Regions from separate parts of the Pseudoalteromonas sp. CNAT2-18.1 genome, predicted to be linked through region 2. Evidence: predicted binding sites of a transcription regulator. Region 2 holds the regulator's gene; the other holds the start of a gene.
The links. Region 2 encodes LexA, which represses DNA repair genes until DNA is damaged. Its sites were predicted from a motif close to TACTGTATNNNNATACAGTA; they were not measured.
Positions count from the first base shown of each region.

Region 1: the regulator LexA is predicted to act here: its motif matches at 1,329-1,348, upstream of ruvC (crossover junction endodeoxyribonuclease RuvC).

Region 1 covers NZ_JAKRFR010000002.1:604,934-608,358, reverse strand. Annotated here, with positions in the region: gene aspS (aspartate--tRNA ligase) at 1-1,275, shown strand, start outside; gene ruvC (crossover junction endodeoxyribonuclease RuvC) at 1,387-1,908, shown strand; gene ruvA (Holliday junction branch migration protein RuvA) at 1,911-2,531, shown strand; gene ruvB (Holliday junction branch migration DNA helicase RuvB) at 2,545-3,425, shown strand, end outside.
Region 2 covers NZ_JAKRFR010000005.1:435,815-439,239, reverse strand. Annotated here, with positions in the region: gene MHM94_RS13650 (HNH endonuclease family protein) at 1-669, opposite strand, end outside; gene lexA (transcriptional repressor LexA) at 889-1,506, shown strand; gene coxB (cytochrome c oxidase subunit II) at 1,825-2,958, shown strand; gene ctaD (cytochrome c oxidase subunit I) at 2,955-3,425, shown strand, end outside.

The sequences.
Region 1 (3,425 bases), on a different contig from region 2:
ACCCCTGAAGGAGCACGTGACTACCTTGTGCCAAGCCGTGTGCATCATGGCAGCTTTTATGCGCTGCCGCAGTCGCCGCAGCTGTTTAAACAATTGTTGATGATGTCTGGCTTTGACCGTTACTACCAAATCGTTAAATGTTTCCGTGATGAAGATTTACGTGCCGACCGCCAGCCAGAGTTCACGCAAATCGATATCGAAACCTCATTTATGAGTTCAGACCAAGTTCGCGGTGTCACTGAAAAACTGATCCGTGATATGTGGCAAGAGTTGCTGAATGTTGATTTGGGCGAGTTTCCTGTGATGGCCTACAGCGAAGCCATGCGTCGTTTTGGTTCAGACAAGCCTGACCTACGTAATCCGATGGAGCTTATTGACGTTGCTGATTTGGTTAAAGACGTTGAGTTTAAAGTGTTCTCTGGCCCTGCCAATGATGAGAAAGGCCGCGTAGCCGTGCTTAGCGTGCCAGGCGGTGCGTCTTTATCACGCAAGCAAATCGATGAATACACGAAGTTTATCGGCATCTATGGTGCTAAAGGTTTAGCCTGGATGAAGGTCAATGACCGCGACGCAGGTGTGGAAGGCGTGCAATCACCGATTGCTAAATTCTTGAACGAAGAGGTGATCACCGCCTTACTTGAACGCACCAATGCGCAAACTGGCGATATCATTTTATTTGGTGCCGACTCACGCAATGTGGTCAACGAAGCCATGGGTGCGCTGCGCTTGAAGATTGGTTTAGACCTTGAGCTAACTGATTTGACCAAATGGGCACCATTGTGGGTCGTAGACTTCCCGATGTTTGAAGAAGACGATGAAGGTAATCTACACGCTGTTCACCACCCATTTACTGCGCCAAAAGATGTCAGCCCAGAGGAGCTGGAAGCAAACCCTGCCGACACGCTTTCTGATGCGTACGACATGGTTCTTAATGGTTACGAAGTTGGTGGTGGTTCGGTGCGTATCCACAACAATGCGATGCAACAAGCGGCGTTCCGAGTATTGGGGATCAATGAGCAAGAGCAACAAGATAAGTTCGGTTTCCTACTCGATGCATTGAAGTATGGTACACCGCCGCACGCAGGTTTGGCGTTCGGCCTTGACCGCCTAGTGATGTTGCTTTGTGGCACAGACAATATTCGTGATGTCATTGCCTTCCCGAAAACGACGCAAGCATCTTGTTTGATGACCGATGCTCCGAGTGTGGCAAATCCCGACGCTCTGCAAGAGCTGGGTATCGGAGTGACTGCCTCTGAGAGTGAACAAAGCGAATAAGCGATAGCGATAAAAGAAGCGGCTCAGGCCGCTTTTTTTATGCTTCAGCTTTACACTGGTCATACATACAGTTACCATTTCCATAAGCGAGAATAATAATAAGGTCAGTGGGTGAGTATAATTTTGGGAATTGACCCCGGCTCGCGCTTTACCGGCTATGGTGTCGTGCAGCAGCAAGGGCATAAGTTCCATTACTTGGGCAGTGGCTGTATTAAGCTAGGTGATAACGCCTTCCCGTTGCGTCTAAAAATGATTTTCCAAGGCGTCAGCCAACTCATTGAGCAATTTAACCCTACCGCGTTTGCCATAGAGCAAGTGTTTATGGCCCACAATCCAGATTCGGCATTAAAGCTAGGGCAAGCTCGGGGCGCAGCCATTGTCGCCGCCACCTTGGCCGATATTGACGTGTCAGAATACTCCGCACGGCAAGTGAAACAAGCAGTGGTTGGGCGAGGCTCTGCGGAAAAGGCACAGGTACAACACATGGTGAAGCATATCTTGAAGCTGCCAGCGACGCCGCAAGCAGATGCCGCCGACGCCTTGGCTATTGCCATGTGTCATGGTCACTCACAACAAAACTTAATAAAACTGTCCGGTCAAGCACGTAAAACCGTGCGCGGACGCTTGAGGTAACAATGATAGGACGAATTAGAGGATTGTTGGTTGAGAAGCAGCCCCCTGAAGTGTTAGTGGAAGCAGCGGGCATTGGCTATGAAATCAACCTCCCCATGAGTTGCTTTTATGCACTTCCCGAGTGTGGCGAACAGGTCACCTTGTATACCCACTTTGTGGTGCGAGAGGATGCGCAGCTGTTATTTGGGTTTAATACGAAAAACGAACGCGCCCTGTTTCGAGAATTATTAAAAGCCAATGGGGTAGGGCCGAAACTAGGCCTAGGTATTTTATCGGGGATGTCGGCAGAGCAATTTATCCATTGCGTTCATCATGGCGATGCAAGCACCTTAGTAAAGCTTCCCGGCGTTGGCAAAAAAACCGCAGAGCGGTTAGTGTTAGAAATGAAAGATAGGCTTAAAGATTGGGGTCCTGACTTATTTACCCCTCACACTGACGCGGCACCAATAGATGCGCCCAATGGCGATACTTTGGTCGCGAGTAATGCCCAAGACGATGCGGTTGCCGCACTTGAGGCTCTGGGGTATAAAAATGCTCAGGCAGTGAAGTCGGTAAAAGCAGTCGCGAAGCCAAGCATGGCCTCCGAAGAAATGATTAAGCAAGCGCTCAAAGCGATGCTATAACAGAGATACCATCATGATAGAAGCGGATCGGCTGATTGAGCCAGAGGTACAGGGTAATGAGGATGTGGTCGATAGAGCCATTCGGCCTAAGTTATTGGCCGACTATCACGGCCAACCTCATGTTAAACAGCAGATGGATATTTTTATCGAGGCCGCACGCTCACGTAGCGAGGCCTTAGATCATCTCCTTATATTTGGTCCCCCTGGGTTAGGTAAAACCACGTTAGCCAATATTGTTGCTAATGAACTCGATGTGAGTATTAAAACGACTTCCGGTCCGGTGTTGGAAAAAGCCGGCGATCTCGCCGCCTTACTGACAAATTTAGAAGCTCATGATGTGCTGTTTATCGACGAAATTCATCGCATGAGTCCGCATGTTGAGGAAATACTCTATCCAGCCATGGAAGACTATCAACTCGATATCATGATTGGTGAAGGCCCCGCAGCGCGCTCGATTAAACTTGATTTACCGCCATTTACTTTAATTGGTGCTACGACCCGTGCAGGCTCATTAACCTCTCCGCTGCGCGATCGTTTCGGTATTGTGCAACGTTTGGAGTTTTATTCTGTTGCCGACCTTGCTGCCATTGTCAAACGCTCCGCCGATCATCTAGGTTTAGCAGTTGACGAGCAGGGCGCTTTAGAAGTCGCCAAGCGCTCGCGAGGGACTCCCCGCATAGCTAATCGACTACTGCGTAGAGTGCGAGATTTTGCTGAAGTTAAAGGTGATGGTCGTGTATGCATTGATATTGCCGCACAAGCGCTCGATATGGTCGATGTAGACAAAAGCGGTTTTGATTATATGGACCGTAAATACTTGTTAGCGATTATAGAAAAGTTTATGGGCGGGCCGGTCGGGCTGGATAATCTCGCAGCAGCCATCGGCGAGGAAAA
Region 2 (3,425 bases):
TTTTTCGTTTTGCGAGTAGCGAAGGTCATATTTGCTCATGATGTAATTAAAGCGCTGAATGTACTGACAGCGGTAATCTTGATGCGGCGGCAACCATTGCCAAGGGCCTTTTGCGCCTTTGCTACGATTTAGGCCATCATCAACAGCAAGCAAATTCTCCATATCGTTGGCAAATTGTGCCTTTTGCGAACGACTCCAAGTGGCAGCACCGTGTTCATAGGCAAATTTAAGCGGCACAATATGGTCTATATCTAAGTCATCGTCATTGCGTAGTATCTGCCCCGAATAAGGGTCATGCCACTGGCCGCTGGTGACGGTGCAGCGCGCTTGAGTGGTGTAGCTTACATCACTGTGTGATTGGGCAATCAGCACTTCAGCACGGGCGTCTTGGCAGTCGTGATCGGTGTCTAACCAATGTGGCCAGTTATCCCGATGATAACTATTTTCTGATGTTTGTTTAGTGTAGTTCTTTGGTAAACGTCCACCGTCTGCTAGACAGCTTTCTAAGTTCGCATAGGGGGTAAAAGATTGAGTGCGTTGATAATGAGCCGAATCTTCAGGGTGACAAAGGCCGCTGCGCGACATCTTGACCGTATCGGCTTTGCACGCACCTATCGTCAGTGCCGAAATAAGTAAAAGGAACGCTGAAAATACACCTTGGCGAGTCATCTAACTGCTTAATAACATGACTAAAACAGCGCTACTTTAAAGCATTGTCGCGCATTCGTCACCTATCACTTTATGAGTATGAGGTGAGGTTGCATATGAACAAAAGCGAAGTTGCATTAATTAAGGTTGCAACGGTCAGCAAATTCCCTGATTTTATTTGCGATTTTCATTTAACTGTATATACTCACAGTTAAATGTACTGTATGGAAACCCAGTTGTATGCGCCCATTAACTAAACGCCAATCGCAAATTCTTGAGCTGATTAAAGTCTTTATTAAAGATACCGGCATGCCGCCGACGCGTGCAGAAATTGCACAAACACTGGGGTTTCGCAGTGCTAACGCCGCAGAAGAACATCTTAAGGCGTTGGCTAAGAAAGGCGTAATCAAAATGAAGCCTGGCGCGAGTCGAGGTATTCAATTGGTCGAGGAAGAAGAACCCGAACAATTGGGCCTGCCTTTAATTGGCCGCGTTGCTGCGGGCGAGCCCATTCTTGCCCAACAGCATATAGAGAGTCACTGCCAGATAGACCCACTGTTGTTCAAGCCTGCTGCAGATTATTTGCTGCGCGTAAATGGCATGAGTATGAAAGATATCGGCATTATGGATGGTGACTTATTAGCGGTACATCGCACTCAAGTGGCTGAAAACGGCCAAGTGGTGGTCGCGCGGGTTGATGAAGATGTCACCGTGAAGCGCTTAGAAAAAGCTGGGCGTAAGGTTCTGCTGCATGCAGAGAATGAAGAATTCACACCTATTGAAGTCGATTTAGAGAACGAATCCTTTAATATTGAAGGCTTAGCTGTAGGTGTGATCCGAAACGCCGACTGGATGTAATTAAATTTACTTATTTTGCCTCTAATAGGTCTGTTATTAGGGGCTTTCCCCATGTTCCCTCCTTAGCCACAGTGCTTTCTAACAGCTTGAATCTACCTGTTAATTTATTAATAAAACGTAAACAAAAATAGTGTATTAACTTGCTATTAGCTCAATCTTTGACTAATTGGTTATATTACAGGCTTTGCTGGTCGGTTTTTCAACAGTTTATTTAGGGTCAAAGTTGTCGACTGGTAAAAGCATAATAATAACGAAGATTGGGTATTAAGCTGTAACCGCCTCTTCCTTGCATTGCGCAACAATAAGGAGATGGTACACATGAAGAAGCTGAGCTCCCTCATGTTGCTATGTCTGTTATTCCCTCAATTGGTGTCCGCGAATAGCAAGTACAACTTGCGCCAAGGGGTAACTGACATTAGCGAAAATGTTTACCAACTACACATGACCATATTTATTATATGCTGTGTGATTGGTGTGGTTGTTTTCGCGGTGATGTTTTGGGCGCTGCTCAAACACCGCAAGTCAAAAGGGGTCACCCCCGCTACCTTTCATGAAAGCACCAAAGTAGAAATACTTTGGACAGCGATTCCATTTGTTATTCTTATAGCTATGGCTGTTCCGGCCACCAAAACCCTGATTGCTATGGAGGATACAACAAAGGCCGATATCACCATTAAGGTGACTGGTTCACAATGGAAATGGCACTACGAGTATATGGGTCACGATGTGGGCTTCTACTCACTGCTGTCAACGCCTCAAGAGCAAATCAAAAATGCGCAAAATAAGGGCGACAATTACCTCCTCGAAGTAGATAAACCCTTGGTTATTCCCACTAATCAAAAAGTACGTTTTTTAATGACCTCAGATGACGTCATTCACTCTTGGTGGGTGCCCGATTTTGCAGTAAAGAAAGACGCTAACCCTGGGTTTATCAACGAAGCTTGGACACGCGTAAACGAACCGGGTACGTATCGCGGCCAGTGCGCCGAGTTATGCGGTAAAGACCACGGCTTTATGCCGGTGGTCGTAGAAGCAAAACCCCCTGAAGAGTTTGACGCTTGGCTGGCAGAGCAGAAACAAGCGAAGCAAGCTCAGGCGCAGGCCGATGCTGAGCTGCTAGAACAAATCCTCTCTGAAGATGAGCTAATGGCATCGGGCGAGCAAGTGTACATCACGCGCTGTGCAGCTTGTCATCAGCCTACGGGGCTCGGTTTACCTGGAGTCTTCCCCGCCATTAAAGGCAGTCCAATAGCCACCGGCGATATTAACGACCATATCGATATTGTGGTGCACGGTAAGCCAGGGACTGCGATGCAGGCATTTGTCGGTCAACTTACGCTTAAAGAGTTGGCTGCGGTGGTTACTTACCAACGCAATGCCTTTGGTAATGAAACCGGTGACATCGTTCAACCAAGCGTGATTCAGGCCTATATTGATGGGGAGGAACAATGAGTACAGCAGCTGCAACACATGAACATCACGGGCCTGCAACCGGAATAAAACGCTGGCTTTTTACTACTAACCACAAAGACATCGGCACCTTGTACTTATTATTTTCGTTGTTGATGTTTTTAACCGGTGGCGCCATGGCAATGGTGATCCGAGCCGAGCTATTCCAACCAGGACTTCAGCTGGTTGACCCTCATTTTTTCAACCAAATGACCACAGTACATGGTTTGATTATGGTCTTCGGCGCCGTGATGCCTGCCTTTACGGGCTTAGCTAACTGGATGATCCCCATGATGATTGGCGCGCCAGATATGGCTTTGCCGCGAATGAATAACTGGAGCTTTTGGATTCTGCCATTCGCTTTTGCCATCCTATTGCTGTCGCTGTTTATGGAAGGCGGCGGTCCGGCCTTTGGGTGGACCTTCTATGCGCCCTTATCGACCACCTACAGCAACGACAATACTGCCCTG